Regions from separate parts of the Herbiconiux sp. J20-20 genome, predicted to be linked through region 2. Evidence: predicted binding sites of a transcription regulator. Region 2 holds the regulator's gene; each other region holds the start of a gene.
What was found. Region 2 encodes HrcA, which represses chaperone genes, less so after heat shock. Its sites were predicted from a motif close to TTNGCACTCGNNNNNNNCGAGTGCNAA; they were not measured.
Positions count from the first base shown of each region.

Region 1: ACR3ZA_RS06240 (Hsp20/alpha crystallin family protein) is a predicted target of HrcA. The motif match lies at 1,200-1,226, and genes of this name have one in related genera.
Region 3: groL (chaperonin GroEL) is a predicted target of HrcA. The motif match lies at 1,039-1,065, and genes of this name have one in related genera.

Region 1 covers NZ_CP195122.1:1,299,382-1,301,644, forward strand. The annotation lists gene ACR3ZA_RS06235 (heavy metal translocating P-type ATPase) at 1-1,096, opposite strand, end outside; gene ACR3ZA_RS06240 (Hsp20/alpha crystallin family protein) at 1,284-1,709, shown strand; gene ACR3ZA_RS06245 (NAD(P)H-binding protein) at 1,773-2,263, opposite strand, start outside.
Region 2 covers NZ_CP195122.1:537,758-540,020, forward strand. The annotation lists gene dnaJ (molecular chaperone DnaJ) at 1-750, opposite strand, end outside; gene hrcA (heat-inducible transcriptional repressor HrcA) at 779-1,801, opposite strand; gene ACR3ZA_RS02550 (magnetosome magnetite crystal formation protein family) at 2,029-2,263, shown strand, end outside.
Region 3 covers NZ_CP195122.1:2,032,453-2,034,715, forward strand. The annotation lists gene ACR3ZA_RS09875 (DUF3048 domain-containing protein) at 1-998, shown strand, start outside; gene groL (chaperonin GroEL) at 1,147-2,263, shown strand, end outside.

The DNA of each region.
Region 1 (2,263 bases), 760 kb from region 2:
CGACGATGCCGCGCGCCGCGATCGCGGTGCGGAGCGCCTGCGCGAGCACGTGGCTGGAGGCGCGCTCGGCGGCGCCGACCAGTCCGAGGAGCTCGCGCTCGGAGAGATCGCCCGCGAGCTCGACGCGCACCAGCTCGGGCATCCCGCTCGTCAGCGTGCCGGTCTTGTCGAAGACGGCCGTGCGCACGCGGGCGAGGGTCTCCAGCGAGCTGGCGGACTTCATGACGATGCCCTCCTTGGCCGCCCGGCCCATGCCGCCCATGAACGCCACCGGGGCGGCGATCAGCAGCGGGCACGGGGTCGCGACGACGAGCACCTCGGCGAAGCGCACCGGGTCGCCCGAGATCGCCCAGCCGAGCGCGGCGAGCCCCAGGGAGACGATCGTGAACGGAACCGCGTAGCGGTCGGCGAGGCGCACCAGCGGCGCGGTGCTCGCGGTCGCCTCGCGCACCAGCGCGACGATCCGCTGGTACTGGCTGTCGGCGGCGAGCGACGTCGCCTCGATCTCGACGACGCCCGCGCCGTTGACGGCGCCGCTGGAGACCGCCTCGCCGCGCTGCCGATCGACCGGGAGGCTCTCCCCGGTGATCGACGACTCGTCGAAGGTCCCCGCGGCGCTGATCAGCACGCCGTCGACCGGGATCACCTCGGAGGGGCGCACCAGGATGCGATCCCCCACCCGCACGTCGTCGGCCGCGACGTCGACGAGAGAGTCGCCGTCGATCCGGTGAGCGATCTGCGGGCTGCGGTCGAGCAGCGCCTTGAGCTCCCGGTTCGCGCGTCCCGCGGCGAAGTCCTCGAGCGCCTCGCCCCCGGTGAGCATCAGCACCACGATCAGCGCGGCCCAGTACTCGCCCACGGCGATCGTGCTGACGATCGCGATGAGCGCGAGCAGGTCGAGTCCGAACTCGCGCCGCAGCAGGCTGCGCACCATGCTGATGCCTTCGCGCAGCGCCACCAGCCCCGCGAATCCGCCGACGAGCCACGGCACCGCCGCGCTCAGCGGTGTCGCCAGCAGGATCAGTCCGACCACGCCGACGCCGAGCGTGACGCCCACCAGCGGGTACCGGACGAAGAAGCCCACGACACGTCTCATGTGCCTTGCTTACGCCTGTTGTGGCCGGATTTCCAGTAAGCGGAGCCTGGCCTGACCAGCGGTTTCGCCCGGAGCGAGCACTCCGAGAGTTCGCCGAGAGTCGTTGGCACTCTCGGGGGGAGAGTGCTAAATTCTTCACAGTTGAGTCAGAGCGACTCAACTATTGAACTACCCCTAGGAGGACCGGATGACACTTCTCTTCGACCCTTTCCGTGAGCTGGACCGTGCGACCGAGCGGCTGCTCGACAGCCGTCAAGGGCCCCGGCTCATGCCCATGGACCTCTACCGCGACGGCGACCACTACGTGCTCACCGCCGACCTCCCGGGCGTCGACCCGGGCAGCGTCGACATGGACGTCGATGGCCAGCTGCTCACCATCCGCGCCGAGCGCACCCCGCGCTCGCAGGAGGGCGTCAAGTGGCTGACGCGCGAGCGTCCCGCCGGCAGCTTCCTGCGCCAGCTCAACCTCGGGCAGGGCATCGACACCGCCAAGATCTCGGCGAGCTACGAGAACGGCGTGCTGAGCGTGCTGATCCCGGTGGCCGAAGAGGCCAAGCCGCGCAAGATCGAGATCCAGGCGAAGCACTCGGGCAAGGCCGAGGTCAAGGCCTAAGGCGCCCACGTTCGCGGACCCGGATGCTCCCCCCGCATCCGGGTCCGTTCTCGTGCGAGCGGATCAGCCAGCCAGCGCCTCGACGATCGGGGTGCGCCCCGTGTTGAAGCGGATCGTGCGGTGGATCGTGCGCGGTTCGACCAGCGTCTGAGCGATCACCGCCGCGACATCGCCGCGGCTCACCGAACCCGCGCTCGGCGCCTCGGCGTCGATCTCGCCGGTCGGCTCATCGAGGGTCAGACCGCTCGGCGCGAGGATCGTCCACTCCAGCGCGCTCGCGCGCAGGAACTGGTCGGCGGTGGACTTGGCCTCGGCATAGGCGAAGAACGGGTTGTCGTCGGGAACGCCGTGATCGGGCCCGGCGCCGAAGTAGGAGACCATCACGAACCGGGCCACGCCCGCGGCGAGCGCCGCGTCCATCATCCGGATCGCCGCATCTCGGTCAACGGCGTAGGTGCGGTCCGGGTTGCCGCCGCCCGCCCCGGCCGACCAGACGACCGCGTCGTGCCCCCGGGCGAGGGCGGCCAGCTCGTCGACCTCCGCCGTCTCGACGT
Region 2 (2,263 bases):
GAACGTGTCGTGGTGCTTGACCTTGACCTCGAGGTAGAGGTCACCGTTCGGGCCGCCCGCGGGGCCGGCTTCGCCCTCCCCCGCGAGGTGCAGACGCATGCCGGTGTCGACGCCGGCCGGCACATCGATCGTGACCGTGCGCTTGGCGCGCACGCGCCCCTGGCCGGCGCAGGTCGGGCACGGGTTCGGGATGATCGTGCCGTAACCGCGGCACGTCCCGCACGGGCTCGAGGTCATCACGTTGCCGAGCAGCGAGCGCATCGTCCGCTGGATCTGACCGGTGCCGCGGCAGATGTCGCAGGTGATCGGCGAGGTGCCCGGTGCGCAGCACGAGCCCTCGCAGGTGGCACACAGAATGGCGGTGTCGACGTCGAGCTCGCGGGCGGTGCCGAAGATCACCTCGTCGAGCGAGACGTCGATGCGCAGAAGCGCATCCTGGCCGCGCTCCCGGCGCGAGCGCGGGCCAGAGCGGGCCTGCGATGCGCCGAAGAACGAGTCGAAGATGTCGCCGAAGCCGAAGTTGCCCGCGCCGCCGCCGAACCCGGCCTGCGGGCCCAGGTCGTAGCGCTCGCGCTGGTCTGGATCGCTCAGCACGTCGTAGGCGTGCGTCACGAGCTTGAATCGCTCGGCCGCATCCTCGCTCGGGTTCACATCGGGGTGCAGCTCTCGAGCCAGCCGACGGTACGCCTTCTTGATCTCCTCGGGCGTCGCCGTGCGCTCGAGGCCCAAGACCTCATAGTGGTCAGTCAAACCAGGTAATCCTTAGGTTGTCGAATGATCAGTCGTCACCGAGCAGCCGCGTCAGGTAGCGGGCAACCGCCCGCACCGCCGCGATATTGCTCGAGTAGTCCATGCGGGTGGGGCCGAGAAGCCCCACGTGGGCGGTGCTGCCGCCCGTGGCCGTGTAGCCGGTGGCGAGCACGCTCGTCTCGCCGAGGCCGAAGGTGTCGTTCTCGCGCCCGATGCTGACACGGACGCCGTCGTGCTCCAGTTGCATCTCGCCGAAGAGCCGAAGCAGCGTCACCTGCTCCTCGATCGCGTCGAACACCGAGGAGATGCTGCCGGTGAAGTCCCGCTCGGTGCGGGCCAGGTTCGCCGCCCCGGCCATCACCAGGCGGTCCTGACGGTTCGCCGCCACCTGTTCGCCGAGGCTCTCGGCGAGCTTCTCGGCCAGCGCGCGATGCTCCGGCGCGACGCCCCCCGCGATGTCGGCGAGCCGGGTCGCCGCCTCCGCGAGCGCCAGCCCGCCGAGCTCGCCGTTGAAGCGCGCGCGCAGGTCGGCCACGGCGTCGTCGGTCAGCGTCGTGCCCGTCTCGACGAGCCGCTGGTCGACGCGCCCGGTGTCGGTGATCAGCACCGTCATCAGGCGCGACGGCGCCAGCACCACGAATTCGATGTGGCGCACCCGCGCCGTGCCGAAGCTCGGATACTGGGCCAGCGCCACCTGGTTGGTGAGCTGGGAGAGCATCCGCACGGTGCGCGCCAGCACGTCATCGAAATCGACCGCCTCGCCGAGGAAGGTCTCGATCGCGGTGCGCTGCGCCGCGCTCAACGGGCGCAGGTCGCTCAGCTGATCGACGAAGACGCGGTAGCCCTTGTCGGTCGGCACCCGACCGGAGGAGGTGTGAGGCGCCGTGATGAGCTCTTCCTCTTCCAGCAGCGCCATGTCGTTGCGGATCGTCGCGGCCGAGACCCCGAAGGAGTGCCGGTCGACGATCGACTTCGAGCCCACCGGTTCACGGGAGGCGACGTAGTCCTGCACGATGACCCGAAGCACCTCAAGACCGCGCTCGGAAACCATGACGACACCGCCTCTCGACCGCGGACCCGACCGCCCGCATTTAGCACTCCGGCAACTTGACTGCCAATTGTAGCGCGAGCGGGTGTGCCGAAACCGTTGCACGCGCCCGTGACGACCGATACCGTGGCCGTGTGCTCACGATGGCCGTTTGCCATGGTGAGTTGATGGATCCGTCGCCGCGAGGCTGCGGATCGAGACCAGACACCTTCGAAAGGTATGCAAAGACCATGACTGAATCCGCACCCGCAGCGGCCGCACCTCTCTCGGAGTCCGACGACAAGCTCTGGGCGTCGCTGGCGCACTTCGGCGGCGTTCTGGGCTTCCTCCCCGCCCTGCTCATCTGGCTGATCCTCAAGGACCGCGGAGCGAAGGTGAACGTCGAGGCCAAGGAGGCGCTGAACTTCCAGATCACCGTCACGATCGGCTACGTCGTCCTCAACATCCTCGCGATCGTCCTGTCGG
Region 3 (2,263 bases), 1.1 Mb from region 2:
TCGCGAGCGTGCTCGCTGCGTGTGCCACCGCCGAGACGGCAGCGCCGGCGCCCACCCCGACGCCGAGCTACAGCTCGAGCTACCTCACCCCCGCGCCGTATGACCTCGCCCCGCTGACCGGGGAGGTCGTCGAGGCGGGATCGCTGGCGCATCCGTCGCTCGCGGCGAAGATCGACAACCATGAGCTCGCCCGTCCGCAGGTCGGGCTCGAACGCACCGACATCGTCTTCGAGGAGCTCGTCGAGGGCGGGCTGACGCGCTACGTCGCCGTCTGGCACTCCGACGTTCCCGATGAGATCGGGCCGGTCCGGTCGATTCGGCCGATGGATCCGGACATCGTCTCGCCGTTCGGCGGCATCATCGCCTACTCGGGCGGTCAGTACCGGTTCGTCGTGCTCATGCAGCAGACGAACGTCTACAACGCCATCCACGGCGCGGCCGACACCGCCGACCTGATGTACCGCACGACGACCAAGATCTCGCCGCACAATGTGCTCGTCGCGGCCGAGACCCTCGTGGATCGCCACCTCGACATCGCCGCTCCCGCGCAGCAGTTCGCCTTCGCACCGGATGTCGCCTCCTCCAGCGCCGTCGTCGAGGGCGCACCGGCGACCGGCCTCACCGCCCGCTTCAGCGACGCGTCGTCGCCGTCGTGGGTGTACGACGGGAAGTCGGAGACCTGGAAGCGCTCGCAGCTGAGCGGGGTCGATCGCGACTCGAACGGCGACCAGCTGAGCGCCACCAACGTGCTGGTGATGTCGGTGCCGATTTCCTACGGCCTCGGGGTGCCGAAGACGGAGATGATCGGCGGTGGCGACGCCTGGGTGTTCGCCGGGGGCCAGTCTCTGGCGGTGCGGTGGTCGAAGGCGTCGCAGACCGCGCCGATCGTTCTGACCGACCTGAATGGGGTCGTGGTGCGCCTCGCGCCGGGCAACACCTGGATCGAGTTGATGCCGAACAGCGGCAAGCTGACGATCGACGCGCCGTCCGGCTCGTGACGCGGCTTGCACTCCCCTAGGGCGAGTGCCAGAATGGCCTCTGGCACTCGCGCATTGTGAGTGCTAAAGGACGCCCGAAACGGGCGCTCGCTGACTCAGTGCAGATCCACGTGAAGTGGACAACGTCCGGGAGGGACGACACCAACCCATGGCAAAGATCATTGCTTTCGACGAAGAGGCCCGCCGCGGCCTCGAGCGCGGCCTGAACATTCTCGCCGACGCCGTCAAGGTCACGCTCGGCCCGCGCGGTCGCAACGTCGTGCTGGAGAAGAAGTGGGGCGCCCCCACGATCACCAACGATGGCGTTTCGATCGCCAAGGAGATCGAACTCGACGACCCGTACGAGAAGATCGGCGCGGAGCTCGTCAAGGAGGTCGCCAAGAAGACCGACGACGTCGCCGGCGACGGCACGACCACCTCGGTCGTTCTCGCGCAGGCGCTCGTTCGTGAAGGCCTGCGCAACGTCGCGGCCGGCGCCGACCCCATCAGCCTGAAGCGCGGCATCGAGAAGGCCGTCAAGGCTGTCGAGGCCGAGCTCGTCACCAACGCCAAGGAGGTCGAGACCAAGGAAGAGATCGCGGCCACCGCGAGCATCTCCGCAGCCGACACCGAGATCGGCGACCTGATCGCCGAGGCGATCGACAAGGTCGGCAAGGAGGGCGTCGTCACCGTCGAGGAGTCGAACACCTTCGGCACGACGCTCGAGCTGACCGAGGGCATGCGCTTCGACAAGGGCTACCTGTCGCAGTACTTCGTCACCGACCCGGAGCGCCAGGAGGCCGTCTTCGAGGACGCCTACATCCTGATCGTCAACGGCAAGGTCTCGAACATCAAGGACCTGCTCCCCGTCGTCGACAAGGTGATCCAGGCTGGCAAGCAGCTCCTGATCATCGCCGAGGACGTGGACGGCGAGGCTCTCGCGACCCTCATCGTCAACAAGATCCGCGGCATCTTCAAGTCGGTCGCCGTCAAGGCCCCCGGCTTCGGTGACCGCCGCAAGGCCATGCTGCAGGACATCGCCATCCTCACCGGTGGCCAGGTCATCAGCGAGGAGGTCGGACTCAAGCTCGAGAACACCGACCTCTCGATGCTCGGCCAGGCGCGCAAGGTCATCGTCACCAAGGACGAGACCACGATCGTCGAGGGCTCCGGCGACGCCGACCTCATCGCCGGTCGCGTGAAGCAGATCCGCCAGGAGATCGAGAACACCGACTCCGACTACGACCGCGAGAAGCTCCAGGAGCGCCTCGCGAAGCTCGCCGGCG